2 regions of the Pseudarthrobacter sp. SL88 genome follow, and region 2 is predicted to be linked to the other one. Evidence: riboswitches for the same ligand, from Rfam matches in the RefSeq annotation. Region 2 holds a riboswitch; the other holds the start of a gene.

What was found. Region 2 has a riboswitch for cyclic di-AMP ahead of OVA06_RS14020 (M23 family metallopeptidase). Riboswitches for the same ligand answer to the same signal wherever they lie in the genome.
Region 1: another riboswitch for cyclic di-AMP. It lies ahead of OVA06_RS14655 (hypothetical protein); the one in region 2 lies ahead of OVA06_RS14020 (M23 family metallopeptidase).

Annotation. Positions count from the first base shown of each region.
Region 1 is NZ_JAPPRD010000001.1:3,251,880-3,259,430, forward strand. It holds gene OVA06_RS14645 (response regulator transcription factor) at 1-360, shown strand, start outside; gene OVA06_RS14650 (sensor histidine kinase) at 367-1,860, shown strand; cyclic di-AMP (ydaO/yuaA leader) riboswitch at 1,994-2,151, shown strand; gene OVA06_RS14655 (hypothetical protein) at 2,154-2,903, shown strand; gene OVA06_RS14660 (glyoxalase superfamily protein) at 3,081-3,449, opposite strand; gene upp (uracil phosphoribosyltransferase) at 3,495-4,130, opposite strand; gene OVA06_RS14670 (phosphatase PAP2 family protein) at 4,143-5,066, opposite strand; gene OVA06_RS14675 (nucleoside deaminase) at 5,125-5,631, shown strand; gene OVA06_RS14680 (glycosyltransferase family 4 protein) at 5,687-6,769, opposite strand; gene OVA06_RS14685 (6-pyruvoyl trahydropterin synthase family protein) at 6,773-7,168, opposite strand; gene OVA06_RS14690 (zinc-dependent alcohol dehydrogenase) at 7,250-7,551, opposite strand, start outside.
Region 2 is NZ_JAPPRD010000001.1:3,102,803-3,110,353, forward strand. It holds gene OVA06_RS14010 (NlpC/P60 family protein) at 126-905, opposite strand; gene OVA06_RS14015 (C40 family peptidase) at 1,063-1,749, opposite strand; cyclic di-AMP (ydaO/yuaA leader) riboswitch at 1,820-2,001, opposite strand; gene OVA06_RS14020 (M23 family metallopeptidase) at 2,130-2,960, opposite strand; cyclic di-AMP (ydaO/yuaA leader) riboswitch at 2,971-3,189, opposite strand; gene OVA06_RS14025 (metal-dependent transcriptional regulator) at 3,331-4,026, opposite strand; gene serC (phosphoserine transaminase) at 4,334-5,464, shown strand; gene OVA06_RS14035 (DUF3027 domain-containing protein) at 5,581-6,219, opposite strand; gene OVA06_RS14040 (cold-shock protein) at 6,226-6,609, opposite strand; gene OVA06_RS14045 (hypothetical protein) at 6,817-7,050, shown strand; gene OVA06_RS14050 (helicase-associated domain-containing protein) at 7,061-7,551, shown strand, end outside.

The DNA of each region.
Region 1 (7,551 bases), 150 kb from region 2:
GAAGTCATCCTCCGCCTGCACCGGCTGGTTCAGCGCTCAGGCGTCGCAGCCATGGACACTGCCGAATTGGTGGTGGGCGACCTGGTGCTCAACGTCGACACCCGGGAAGTCACCCGCGCCGGGGATGATGTGCAGCTGACGGCCACCCAGTTCGAGCTGCTCCGCTACCTCATGGAAAACCCCAAGCGTGTCATCAGCAAGGCCCAGATCCTTGACCGGGTGTGGGACTACGATTTCGGCGGCCAGGCCAACATTGTGGAGCTCTACATCTCCTACCTCCGCAAAAAGATCGACGCCGTCCATCCGCCCATGATCCACACCGTCCGCGGGGCCGGCTACGTCATCAAGCCGGCGGAGTAGCACGCCATGGCCACTTCAGAAGCTCCCTACGCCCGGAGTTGGCTCAGGCCGGCAACCTGGCACCTGCGCACCCGCCTGATTGCCCTGGCCATGGCCCTGCTTATCGCCATCTGCGGTGCCGTTGGCATCGTGAGCTACGCATCGATGGACGCCTTCCTGACCCGGCAGCTTGATGACCAGCTCAGCCAAGCCGCAAACCTTGCCGACAACCCCGGCCGCCCGCCGTTTGGCGGCTTCAACGGACGGGACCCCCTGGACGCCCGGGGCCAGAGAATCGGCACCGTGAACGCGAGCATCCGCAACGGCCAGGTGAGTTCCGGCGGCTTCCTCGCCTCTGACACCACCCGCCAGCCCTTGTCCACGGAGGACAAGGAGACGCTCCTTGCGCTCGACGCCAACTCCCGGCCCGTGGACCGTTCGATGTCCAGCGGTGATTACCGGCTGATCGCGGTCCAGACAAACTCCGGCGATGTCCTGGTCACAGGACTCCCCCTGGCTACCAAGGAAAGTACCCTCAGGTCCCTGGTGTGGACCTTCGTGTTCGTGTCGTTGGGCGGCCTGCTGCTGATCGGCCTCGTGGGGACCGTACTGATCCGCCGCACAATGAAACCCTTGGAACAGCTCTCCGAAGTTGCCACCAGGGTGTCTGAACTGCCCCTGGACGCCGGTGAGGTGGCGCTCGCCGTGCGGGTGCCGCCGTCGAACTCCAACCCCGGCACGGAGGTGGGCAGTGTGGGGCATGCACTGAACCTCATGCTGGACAACGTAGCCAGCGCCCTGGAAGCCCGGCAGAAGAGCGAAACCAAGGTGCGCCAGTTCGTGGCGGACGCCTCGCACGAGCTCCGCACCCCGCTGACCGCCATCCGCGGCTACACCGAGCTGATGCGGATGACGGAGGACTTCACTCCCGATGGGCAGAAATCGCTGGCCCGGGTCCAAAGCCAGTCCGAGCGGATGACGGCACTGGTGGAGGACCTGCTGCTCCTGGCGCGGCTGGATGAGGGCCAGCCGCTCAAGCTGGCCGAGGTGGACCTGACGCAGCTGGTGGTGGAAAGCGTCAGCGACGAAAAAGTCATGGCCCCGAGCCACACCTGGCGGCTGGATCTTCCTGCGGAGCCGGTGCTGGTCAACGGGGACGGCGCGCAGCTGCGGCAGGTACTCATGAACCTGCTGTCCAACGCCCGGAAACACACCCCTGCCGGAACCACCGTGGTGGCCGGCGTCGGTACGGCACCCGACGGCGCCGCCGTCGTGACGGTCACGGACGACGGCGGAGGCATTCCGGCTGACTTCGTGGACCACGTCTTTTCGCGCTTCGCCCGCGCAGACGCGGCCCGCAAGGGCAGCGGCGACCAGGCCGGCGCGGCCGTTGCCGAGGGCACCAGCGGGCTGGGCCTGTCCATTGTCCAGTCCATCGTGGAAGCCCACGGAGGGCGGGTAACGGTCACATCACGGCCGGGGATGACGGAGTTTGCGCTTCGCCTGCCGACCGTGGCCTGAATTCGCCAAGGCGACGCGCCGTCGTCGTGACGTCTGTTACCTAAATGTGACTTAAGCGCCGCTCTCCTGTACCGTCGATAGAGTGCGGTTCCCGTTCGGGCCGCATATCCGGATGACGCCAAGCTCTGCCACTTCCCGGATTTCGCTTGAACTGAGGCAGAGGCGGGGGACCCACGTCCCGGGCAACGCAGTACTGCCCTTGGGGTTAAGCCAGCACGTGTATTTGCCGTGCGGCCGGATGCCCTCATCCGAACCCGACAGCTAACTCCGCAGGTGTGAGAGGCGAAACAAACATGTCTAAATTCACGGTAAAACCGCGCCCAAAATCGGCCCCGAGCCACAGCGCGCAGCCTGAAACCCGCAAGAAGTCTTCCTTCGGCAAGCGCGCCGCGGTCCTCGCAGTCTCCGCAGCCATGCTGGTGGGCGTAGGCGCCGCAGGCCAGGCCACGGACGGCTTTTCCGGCGTGGCAGCTACCGGCTCCGAGTCCCCCGCTGCCACCGATTCCCAGATGAGCATCGAGAAGAGCGAAATCCGGTCTAACCCTGCGGCCTCGGCGCCCGCCGAACTCAAGGTGCAGCCCCAGGAGGCGGCACCGGCGCCCGCACCCGCTGCGGAACCTGCCCCGGCCGCAGCGCCCGCCCCGGCTCCTGCACCGGAACCGGCACCTGCTCCCGCACCGGAGCCTGCTCCCGCTCCCGCTCCCGCTCCCGAGCCTGCTCCCGTCGTCGCCGTCAACGATCCTGCCGGCGCACAGGCCTACGCGTCCGGCCAGCTGGCCAGCTACGGATGGGCGCAGGACCAGATGCAGTGCCTGGTCACCCTGTGGACTAAGGAATCCGACTGGACCACCACCGCCACCAACGCCAGCAGCGGCGCTTACGGCATCGTGCAGTCCCTCCCCGCCGAAAAAATGGCGAGCGCCGGCCCCGACTACCTGACCAACTACCGCACTCAGATCAACTGGGGCCTGAACTACATCAAGGAGCGTTACCAGTCCCCGTGTGGCGCCCTGAACTTCCACCTGGGCAACAACTGGTACTAAAAACCTTCACACGTTGAGGCCCTTTCGACCGGCCGCCGCCGAACCCTACCGGTTCAGCGGCGGCCGTCGTCGTATCTGCAGCCCTTCCTGCGAGGCACCAATTACCCCGTGCGTTAGGTAGCCATTTTTGGGATTGGCGCTAACGGCCACCGAGCGGTTTGGGGCTGGGACGTGCCGTTACCGTCCCGGAATGTACTGGACGGCCCAGCGGTTGCCGTCCGGGTCCGCGAAGTACACGAAGTGCCCCCAGTCCTGAACGTCCACATCGCTGACCGCCACCCCATTGTTCTTCAGGTGGTCGTGGGCGGCCTGGATGTCGCTGACCACCAGCTGCAGGTTGGAGCCGGTGCCCGGAGGAGCGTCAGTGAGGCCTTCCCCGATGCAGATGGAACACGCTGAACCGGGCGGGGTCAGCTGCACGAAGCGGATGGATTCCGACGGGCGTTCGTCGAAGTCGGCGTTGAAACCCACTTTATTAACGTAGAAATCCTTGGCGCGGTCCACATCGGACACGGGGACAAACACGAGTTCAAGTTTCCAGTCCATTGCCACAGGCTACGGCCGGGGACTTGTGCGCGGAAGGCTTGAACCTCAGCCGGCGATGCCGTACAGCCGGTCTCCCGCATCTCCAAGGCCGGGCACGATGTAGGACTTTTCGTTCAGCTTCTCGTCAATCGACGCAAGGACGATGTGCACGTTTGCCTCGCCCAGTTCCTCCTCCAGCTTGGCCAGGCCCTCCGGGGCCGCCAGCAGGCAGATGCACGTGACGTCCGACGCCCCGCGCTTGAACAGGAACTTGATGGCCTCGCGCAGGGTTCCGCCGGTGGCCAGCATGGGATCCAGAACGAAGACCTGCCGGCCGGTAAGGTCCTCAGGCAGGCGCTCGGCGTAGGTGATGATGTCCAGGGTTTCCTCGTCCCGGGCCATGCCCAGGAAACCCACTTCTGCAGTGGGGACCAGCTTGGTCATGCCCTCCAGCATGCCGAGGCCGGCGCGCAGGATGGGGACCACCAGAGGGGTGGGCTTGGTGAAGGCCGTGCCCACCGTGGTGCTGACCGGAGTCTCGATAGTGACCGGTTCGGTGCGAACCTCGCGCGTGGCCTCGTACGCCAGCAGTGTCACTAGCTCTTCGGTCAGCTGCCGGAACACGGGCGAAGGGGTGTTCTTATCCCGGAGGACAGTGAGCTTATGGGCGACCAGCGGGTGGTCCACAACGAGAGTGCGCATTGCTCAAAGCTATCATCCGGCGCTGTCCCTGCCGGAGTCCCCTACTCCGGGCTCCTGATGCCTGACGCGGCTGCCTGGATGCGCGCCTGGGTGAGTCCCGCCGCCGTGGTCCGTTCCGCCTAAGTGAGTCCCGCCGTCGTGGTCCGTTCCGCGGCCATGCGTTGCGCTGTCGTGGTGCATGGCGTCTGCGACGACATCGCGCACCACGGGACGCTCAAACGATGGCGCGGGCCCCGCGTGCTCCCGCCGCCGGATCAGATGGAACATCCGATGGGCCAGGATGACGAATCCGACCCAGGCCAGGCCCAGCGTCCAGCCGGCAATAACATCGGTCAACCAGTGGTGGCCCAGGAAAACCCTGCTCAGGCCCATGGACACAATGAAGACGGTACCCGCGGTGATGGCCGTGATGCGCGCGCTGAGGACCTGGAACTGCAGACAGATGATATACACCAGCACGCCGATCACCACCGTGGTGTTGAGGGTGTGCCCGCTGGGAAACGACGGTGAGTCTTCGTAGGGCGGAACAGCTTCGGAGTGGTCCGGCCGGGTCCGGCCCACCAGCCGCTTGCCCAGGGTGGTGGCCGCGGTGGAAACCGCAGCTGCACCGCCTACAAGGAGGAGCGGGCGCCACGACCTGCTGAGGAAGGTCAGCCACGCGGTGAGGAGCGTGGCGAGGATGGGCATGCCAATGCCGCCGCCAATGTTGGTGAAACCCGTGACGAACGCATCCAATCCGGGATTGCGCAGTGACTGGGCGTAGTCCAGGGCGGGGATATCAAGGCTCGCAAGGCCTTCATCATCCACCACGTCCGAATACACTTCGGCACCCAGGAGGGCCATGGCGACAATCAGGGTTCCGCCCACCGCCATGGTCAGCCACAAGGCGGCATACGGTTTGATCCAACGGTCCACGCGGTCCCGAACGGTACTCACGGCGCCTCCCCGGCATTCAGTACGCAGGCTTACTATCCCCCGAAACTATCATTGAGCCATGGTCTCCGCATCGAACAGTTACGACGAGTGGATGGGCCTCGCCCTGGCGGAGGCCCGCGCGGCGCTCGCTACCGGCGATGTCCCCATTGGCGCCGTGGTGCTGGGGCCCGACGGCGAGGTGCTGGGTTCCGGACGGAACCAGCGGGAAGAGCTTGGGGACCCCACCGCCCATGCCGAGGTTGTGGCCCTCCGCCAGGCTGCTGAGCGGCTGCGGGAACTGGCACGGCTCGCCGGCGGCCCGGACGACGGGTGGCGGTTGTCCGACTGCACGCTGGTGGTCACGCTGGAACCGTGCGCGATGTGCGCCGGCGCGATCGTCCTGGCCCGGATTCCCCGGGTGGTGTTCGGCGCCTGGGACGAGAAGGCGGGCGCCGCGGGGTCCGTGTTCGACATTCTCCGCGAGCGGCGGCTCAACCACTGGGTGGAGGTCTACCCGGGCATCCGGGAAGGCGAGAGCTCCGTGCTGCTGCGCGACTTCTTCGCGGATCACCGGACACGGTTGTAGCCGCACCGCTTCGGCTGGTGACCAGAGGCTTCCTTGGCCTTGCCCTGTTCGCGCTTTACTCGACGCCCGTCAGCGCACGCACGACGTTCCCGGCCGTCTCCTCCCACCCGGGCAGGAGGCCGCATGCTTCCAGGGCCCGGCTGCGCCATTCCTGCTGCAAAGCATGGTCCTCCAGCCATCGCCGAAGGGCCGTGCCGAGAACGGCTGCGTCCGCTTCGCCCCCGTGGGGCAGCGCAAGCGCCGCCCCCGGAAGGCGCGTGCCGGCGTCGGCATCCTTCAGCCCGGCCAGGTCCAGCGCTTCGACCGCACCGGTCCCCTGCCGGACCACCCCGGGAACGCCGCGGGCCAGCGACTCAGTGACCACCATGCCAAACGCTTCTTCGCGGGAGACAAGGAGGCTCAGGTCTGCACGGTTCCATTCCGCCTCAAGCGCATCCCCCGCCAGCTCCCCCGTTAGCTGCACTCTTCCTGCCAGCCCGCTGCGGGCGATGGCTTCCTTCACCAGCCTGGCGTAGGCCGGATCTGCCTGCTCCGATCCGACCAGCGAGGCCGTCCACTCCAAATCCTGGATGCCTTCGAGTGCTGCCACGGTGAGGAGTTGGTCCTTGTTGGGCAGCAGCGCCGCCACGGCGAGGAGGTGTGGAGGCCGGGAGCCTGTGGCGGGCGGGGCCGGATCGGCTCCCGGAAGGGCGACCCGGGCGTTGGGAAGGCCGCGCTCCTTCAGGATGGCGGCCGCACTGCTGCTGGTGCAGATGACACCCGACGCCGCACGGAGTGCCCTTGCTTCTTTCTGCAACGCTTCCCGGCCGGAAGTTTCCGGGACGGGCATATGCACCAGGACGAAGGTTCGCCGGCCCGCCTTGGCCGCGACTTCGAGCTCGTCCGGGGCGCCGACGGCGACGAGCCCGTCCACCAGCACCACGGCTGACTGTTGCTCTTGCCCTGATTCCCATGCGCCAAGAATGCTGCCGAACCGGCGTCGTTCCTTGGCGGAAGCGTGGGGCCAGTTCCCTTCGACCGGGAGCACGCATACTTCCCAGCCCAGGCTCTGCATTCCCTCTGCCAGCCTGGCGTTGTAGACGTTACCGCCGGAGCTGTGGCGAATGTTGGCGGGGACCAGCAACCGCACCACGGGCATGGGTCAGGCTTTGAGGTCCAGCGAGAACGTTGCCCAGGCATCCGGATTCTCGCGGAGGGTGACGTCGATCCCGTCCAGGTGGCGGCCGTCGTCGTCATCGCTGATTTTCTCCGCCACGGCCTGGGCAATGTACTGGGCGAGGGCCTCGGTGGTGCTGAGCTTGCCCTCGAAGTCCGGGTGCTCGTCCAGGTTCTTGTAGTTCAGTCCGTCAAGGACCTCCTCGATGACAGTTCCGGCGGCGCCGATATCCAGGACGATCGCGTTGTCATTCAGGGCACGACGGCGGAACGCCACCTCCGCGACGAACGTTGCGCCGTGCAGGCCCTGGGCAGGTCCGAACGCCTCACGCGGCAGGCTGTGGGCAATCATGAAGTGGCGGCGGACGGTCAGGCTGAACATGGATTACCTCTGGCTCTGTTTGGTGAAGTCGGTCTGGTGTGGTTAATCAGTGGGCGTGGCGTGTACCGGCTGCCGGGTTGTTCAGGCCGGTCTTCCGGGCTGGCGGGCAACGTCCTGCGGGTATTCGATGACGTGGCAGAGGGCTTCAAGGCTTCCATCGGACAGGCCCTGGACCACCTCCGGGAGGTCCTCGAAGGCCGACTGTCCGGTGAGGAACGCGTCGAAGACAGGGTCGGCGAGCAGCGAGACGGCCAGGTCGAGGCGGTCGGCGTTGGTCCGGCGGTGCCGGCGGGACCGGGCCACCATGCCCACCTGGCTTGCCCTGATCGAGAGCCTCCGGGCGTGGAAGTCCTCCCCCAGGGGCACGGTGACCTTCCGGTCGG
Region 2 (7,551 bases):
CACACCCTACCGTCAGGAACGGCCGCCGGGGCGCACCGCCCGTGAACGGCAAAGGACCCCGGCCGCGTGGGCAGGGGTCCTTTCACTCCGAGGGGCGGCCGTACCGGCCAGCCCTCGCGGGGGGATCAGTTGACGCGGATGAAGACCGGTCCGGAACCGACGTTGGCGCTGAAGACCACGGTCTGGTTGCCGTTGTAGCCGCCGTGCACAGCCTGGCCGTTGCCGGCGTAGACAGCGATGTGGGCCATGCCGGCGCCGCCGTCGGCGTAGTAGATCAGGTCGCCGGGCTGGGCCTCGGCAGCGCTGACGGTGCGGCCAAGGGAAAGGTAACCGGCGGGCCAGTCGTGGAAGTTGATGCCCACGGCAGCCAGTGAGTTGGTGACGAGCATCGTGCAGTCCTGGTTGACGCCGAGCTGGGCGTAGGCTGCGGAAAGGATTGCTGCGCCCTTGCCGCTGGCAGACGCCTGGGGTGCAGACGCTGGCTGCGCCGTGACTGTAGCGGTGACCTTCGGCACTGCAGCCGTCTGGGCGGTGGCGGCCTCGGCAGCCGGAGCCGGAGCGGCTTCCTGGACCTCAACCTCGGGCTCTGCCTCAACCACCGGAGCCGGGCTGGTGCTGACGGCCGGCTTCTCGAAGGAGATGTTGATGGTGGACGCCGCGGAGATCGGGGCTTCAACGGCTGATCCAACTTCAAAGGCGGATGCAGGAGCGGAGTCGCGCTGGATGTTGGTGTCAGCTGCGTTTGCGGCGATGCCGCTGGTCAGGACCAAGCCCGAGGCTGCGGCGATAACCGCTGCCTGGCGCCCAACGCCGCCGGCGTTGCCGCCGACAGCCTTGGCGATGATGGCGATTGAGTTGGTCTTGGTGACTTCGGCGCGATGCCGTGCGGTAGCACGAGTCGTCATCAGTTCTCTCTTTCGTTGTCCCCGGGCCTGTAGGCAACACGGGGGTTATGGACGCGCCGGCATCTTGGGGGTACGCCGGCACGTCCCGAACGGGGATGTGTGATTTAGCGAAAAGCGGGGGCAAAGAAAAAGTTCCTGGGGCCTGTGGCCCCGGGAACTAGTTCATGGTGTAGAACGAGGAGGTTCCGGTAGCGGCAACCGCGTGCAGGAGGGTGCCCTGGGACGGGTTGAGCGCGCTGACCATCATGCCGTTGCCGACGTAGATGCCAACGTGTGCGCCGCCGTTCTGCATGACGAGGTCGCCAGGCTGGGGAGTGGAGGTGGGCTTCATGGCGTTCCAGGCGTTGACGCGCGGGATGCTGATGCCGGCCTGGGCGTAGACCCACTGGGTGAATCCGGAGCAGTCCCAGCCATTGGGGGTGGTGCCGCCCCACACGTACGGGTGGCCAATGCCGGTGTACGCGATAGCTGCGATGCCCGAAGTGGCAGCGGAGGAAACAGTCTCCGCGAGCTTCTCGGAAGCAGCTTCGGTTGAGTCAGCGGCTGCGGTGACGGCGTTGCCGGCATCCCGTGCTGCTGAAGCTGTGGACTGGGTGCGTACCGGCTCCGGCTTCGGAGCGGCGGTGGTCTTGATGACCGGGCGCTCGAAGGAAACAGTGGCGGTAGGTGCCGCGGTGACGGCAAGGGCGGTCTGGGCCGAACCCGACTCGGTGGATGCCGAGACGCCCGCGGTGGTATCCGCGACGGCCGGCAGGCCCATACCCAGGACGAGGCCGGAAGCGGCTGCAACTACAGCAGCCTGGCGACCCACTGTCCCGGCATTGGCACTAACAGCCTTGGACACGGCGCCCAAAGGGTTGGTACGAACCGTTTGCGCACGGTGGCGCGCAGCATTATGGCGTGAAGACACGAAGGTAGCCTCTCCCAATGCCTGCGAGGTGAGCTGTCGGATTCGGATGGGAGTCACCCGGCCACACGGCTTCCAAGGAAGCTTTCGTGACTTAACCCCAAGGCCTTCGAAACAAGAAGGCCAAAATTGGTTCCCCCGCCCCTGCCAGACGATGAAATGCGAACGGACCTTGAGCGGTGGCAGAGTTAGGCAATCCACTCAAGAGCGTCAACTTCGGAAAAGTTGACGCGAGTTAGACGGTACAGCAGTTTTGTTTGAATGTCACATTCAGGTCACGGCGGGTCACAGCCATTCGAGAGTCCACCATCATTTGGCTAGAGCCAACCGGTGGGGTCGACGACCTCGCCGTTGACCTGGACTTCGAAGTGGAGGTGGCAGCCCGTGGAAGCGCCGGTGGTCCCGCTGAGGGCAATGACGTCGCCCCGTGAGACGGTTTGGCCCTCGGTCACGTTGAACGACGACAGGTGGTTGTAGGTGGTCTCCAGGCCGTTGCCATGGTCCACCACCACCCTGTTGCCGCCGCCGTACTGGTGCCAGCCCACAAAGGTCACGGTTCCGGTGGCGGCAGCCATCACGGAGGTACCGCACTGGGCAACATAGTCCTGCCCGCGATGGAAGTCGCCGGTTCCGCCGGTGATGGGGCTGACGCGGTAGCCGAACGGCGATGCCGTCGCCATGGTGGCCAGCGGAGCCCCGAGGCTACCGGCGGACGCAGCACGGGAGACCGACGCTGCGGACTGGGCGCTGAGCAGTTGCTTGAGCTTGCCGTCAGGGTCCGCCTGGGTTACGACGGCGGAGCGGCTGAAGTCGATCTGGGCGCCTGCTTCCGCGGAAATCTCGGGCTGCGGCGTGACCGACGAGGCGGCCACCGCACCGGTTCCGCTGGCGTCAGTGGCCATGACGGGACTGGTGACGGGAACGGTCACGGTGAGCACCAGGCCGGTGGCGGCTAGCGCGATGCCGGCCTTCTGGCCGATGCCGCTGGCCGAGGCGAATTCCGTTATCTGGCGGAATGGACCCCGACGGCGGCGCGCATCACGGTGGAGATCGCGGGGGCGCGAGGTCTCGGCAGCCTGGACGGTTTCGACAGCACGCGGCGTAGCAGCGGGGCCGGCCGCGCGTCGGCGGCCCCGGGGGGTCTGCATGGTCAAGAAGGGTTCCTCTCTGGATAGCCTGCGAAGTTAGCTGTCGGATTCGGGTCAGAGAGTTCACAGACCCGGTCCGCCGTAAGCAAGCTGCGGCACAGAGAAATCCCCGGAAGGTTCCTTCACTGGAAGAGGCTTGCTGCTGACGGACTTCACCCCAAGGCAGTCCCCCGCTGCCAGTTGTGGTTCCCCCGCCTCTGCCAGTTATGACTTGGTGCTCCTGATCCGCTGGCAGAGCTCGGCTCCAGATCAGGTAACGCTTAAGTATCAACGCTTTCGTTCAACTATAGGGGCTTAAGTCCCTTAGTAACAATTCCGTTATGTTTGCGTGATCCAGCTCCCACGGGGTAAAAGCAGGGCTTTAACGGTGTCAGTTGACGGCTACGAACACGTGGGCAGCCACTTCAGGAGGCAGTTCCAGGGCGCCTTCAATGCCCGGAACACGGACGGAAATGTAGTCCCCTACACGCTCCAGCGATACCGCTGCTCCGGGGCGGATGCCGCCTTCGTCGAGCTGGGACAGGAGCTCGGGTTCCACCTGGATGGGCTCGGCCAGCCGGCTGATGGTCACGGCAGAGGCGGGGCCGTACGTCTTCATGGCCTCAAGGAGGCTGATCGCTCCATCGGCCAAGGACAGCTCCGGGTGCCCGCCCAGTGCGGCCAGTCCGGGAATCGGGTTTCCGTAGGGAGATTCGGTGGGGTGGTTGAGCAGTTCGTAGATCCGGCGCTCAACGCGCTCGCTCATCACGTGCTCCCAGCGGCACGCTTCGTCGTGGACGTAGGCCCAGTCCAGGCCGATGACGTCAGCCAGGAGCCGTTCGGCAAGGCGGTGCTTGCGCATGACCTCTGTGGCACGTTTGCGGCCGGCCTCGGTGAGCTCCAGGTGGCGGTCGCCGGACACCACCACCAGGCCGTCACGCTCCATCCGGCCGATGGTCTGGGACACCGTGGGGCCAGAGTGGCGCAACCGCTCGGCAATACGGGCCCTCAGGGCAACGATGTTTTCTTCCTCCAGCTCCAGGATGGTCCGAAGGTACATCTCCGTAGTGTCGATCAGATCCGTCATCCAGCTCAGCTCCTCGAGCGCAATACCCTGCGTTGTTCCGCGTTGTCCTACCGCGTTGTCCTACACAGTCCGCCGCCATGCGGCGCGACATAGTCCGGAGGCAAGCTTAGCCTATTTTGACTTAGTCCGAATAGTTGCCGGCCCACGTACCAGTGTCTCAATGTTTGGACTTTAGCGGCTCCGACTCCCGCGCCTACGGCGGTTCAGGCAGAATGGGTAAGGCCTGTATGGCAGTCACTGCCGACTGTCGGGCGGCGTTGTCCGCCCGACCGGCTAAAGCCACCTCCCCGCCGACATTGGAGCACCCGTGAGCGAAACCAGCATCACTATTCCTGCCGACCTCCTGCCCCGGGACGGACGGTTCGGAGCCGGGCCATCCAAGGTCAGGCAGGAACAGATCGATGCGCTCTCCGCGGCGTCGAAGACCATCCTGGGCACGTCCCACCGGCAGGCCCCCGTCAAGAACCTCGTGGGCTCGGTCCGCGAAGGCCTCAGCCGGTTTTTCCGGGCGCCCGAGGGCTACGAGGTTGTCCTCGGCGTCGGCGGTTCCACCGCTTTCTGGGATGTTGCCTCCTTCGGCCTCGTGGAGAAGAAGGCCCAGCACCTGTCCTTTGGTGAGTTCGGGTCGAAGTTCGCCGCCGCCACCAACAAGGCACCTTTCCTGGATGCGTCCTCCATCATCACGTCCGAACCGGGTACCCGCCCGGCTGCCCGGGCCGAGGCCGGCGTCGACGTATACGCCTGGCCGCAGAACGAAACCTCCACCGGCGTCTCCGCTCCGGTAAAGCGCGTAGCAAATGCCGATGAGGGCGCACTGGTCCTGGTCGATGCAACCTCGGCCGCGGGCGGCCTGGACGTCGATGTTGCCGAGAGCGATGTCTACTACTTCGCCCCGCAGAAGAACTTTGCCTCCGACGGCGGCCTGTGGCTTGGCCTGTTCTCCCCCGCCGCACTGGAACGCGCCGCACGGATCAAAGCCAGCGGCCGCTGGATCCCGGATTTCCTGGACCTGCAGACCGCCATCGACAACTCGAAGCTGAACCAGACCTACAACACCCCGTCGCTGTCCACCCTGGTAACGCTGGACGCCCAGGTGCAGTGGCTGAACTCCAACGGCGGCCTGGACTTCGCGGCGGGACGCACCTCCGACTCCGCCGGCCGCATCTACACGTGGGCCGAAGCATCTGAATACGCGACGCCGTTCGTCATCAACCCGGATGAGCGCTCGAACGTCATTGCCACCATCGACTTCGACGACTCCGTGGATGCCGCCGCGGTGGCCAAGGTCCTGCGCGCCAACGGCATTGTGGACACGGAGCCTTACCGCAAGCTGGGCCGCAACCAGCTCCGTATCGCCACCTTCGTTGCCATCGACCCCGAGGACGTTTCGGCCCTGCTGGCCAGCATCGACTTTGTGGTGGGCGAGCTGCGCAAGTAGCTTTCCGCCGTCGGCAAGGCCCCGGCGAATGAACATACGACGGCGCCGCCCGGGTTTACCCCGGACGGCGCCGTTTGCTGTTGGTTGGGTCGACGGACCCGCCGCAAGGGGGCTGGCTAGCCCTCTGGGTCGTCTGCCTGGCCAGCGTCCGAGGACCCGGCCTGCAGCGCAGGCTCTGCCTCTTCTGGATCCTGTTCCGCTTCGGGTTCCCCGGAACCCGCATCAGCGGGTTCCCCTGCAGCCTGGGCGTCAGGGACCGCGCGCTCCTGCTCGTGCTCCTCTTCCCGGGCGTCCTCGGGCCGCACCCGCTCAGCCCACGGCACCCATTCCGGGGACAGGATCGAATCCTCCGAGGGCAACAGGCCCAGTTCGTTGACCGTCACCAGCTTGGAGCGGGAGTTGCGGGTGATAACGGCGTACCACTGCCAGCCCGAGTAGCCAGGCAACCTGGATTCGAAGAGGTGCGTCACCAGGCGGTCGCCTTCGCTCTTGGCAGCCAGGTGTGGACCGATGTCCGACGCTGAGGTGATTCCCTCCAGGGCAGTCCTGGCAACGTCGACGGCGGCGGCCAGGAATGCATCCGGCTTCCCTGTCCGCCACACCGGCACGCCCGCCTTGCGTTGGGGAGCCGCCTTCACGGCCGTGGCGGAGCCGGAGACGGCCGTGCGCTCCGAGGCAGCTGCCTGGGGCACACCGGCTGTCTCCTGTTCCGAGGCCTGCATTCCTGCGTCGGGCTGTTCAGCTTCCGGATTCATTGCTGCCTAAACGTCCAGCTCGTCGGCAACCTTACGCAGGGCGGCGGCAATGGCCTTGCCCTTGTTGCCGTCCGGGTACTTGCCGTTGGACAGGGTGCCCGAGAGATTGTCGAGGACAGTCACCAGGTCCTGGACCAGGGGCGCAAGGTCGCGGGCGCTGGGCCGCTTCGCCTTGGCGATGGATGGAGTCTTGTCGAGGACGCGCAGGCCCAAAGCCTGGGCACCCTTGCGGCCGTCGGCCACGCCGAACTCCACGCGGGTGCCGGCCTTAAGTTCCGTCACGCCCTCGGGCAGCGACGATTTGGGCAGGAAGACCTCCTGGCCGTCCTCACCCGCGAGGAACCCGAAGCCTTTGTCCTTGTCATACCACTTGACCTTGCCGGTAGGCATTGAATCAACCTTCTTCGTTCTGCTGTTGTGATGCACGGCCGGCCGCCACCGCATCCGCGCCGGTTGTGCGGGTTTAAGGTATGGCAGCTGCGTACCGTGTTGGTCTGTATCCTTCAAGGTTATCCTGCCCCGCGCCCGAATCCCGCTTCATGCCGCCCCCGACGCCGGGTTCACGCGCGCTGCCGGAGGGGCGGTAGCGTTACGTCCATGACACCCTCGCGCTACCGGCGGCCCATCATGATTGCCGCCGCCGTCATTGCCGTGCTCTCGCTCGCCGCCGTGGCGGCGGTCATGGCCCTTGCCTTTGCCGGGTCCGTGGCTCCCGCGTGGGTCACCTACACGGCGCTGTACGGCCTGCCCGCGGCGTTCGTCCTCATGCTCTTCCTGGTTCTCGACAGCGTTGCAGGGCGGCGCCGGGCAGGAAAACCTGACCAGCGGTAACGTTGGACTGATGTCCCTCATTCGCGCGCTCAGCAAGGACCTGGCGGCCCGCAGCGACGACTCGCTGCGGGAACTGTTCGCCGCGCGTCCGGACCTGCTGTCCCCCGCCGTGCCGGACTTCCCTGCCCTGGCGGCGCGGGCCAGCTCGCGGGTCAGCGTGCAGCGTGCCCTGGAGCGTCTCAACAGGCCACAAATGCAGGTCCTTGAAACCCTCCATCTGTGCACCAACACCGATACCGGGCACAGCGCCAGCGCACCCGCGCTGCGCAAAATGGTCGCAGGCTCCTCAGTGCCCATCCTGGAACGGATCCTGGACCGACTGCAGGAACTTGCACTGGTGCACCGGGCCGATCCACCACACGGCACCCCCTCCGGCAACCGCCAGCGCTTCTACCTCCCCGTAGGCTGCCTCAAGGACGTAGTAGGCATTTATCCCGCGGGACTGGGCCGCAGCTACACCGAACTTGTCCGGCTCCAGCCTGCGTTCGCCCAACGGGCGGT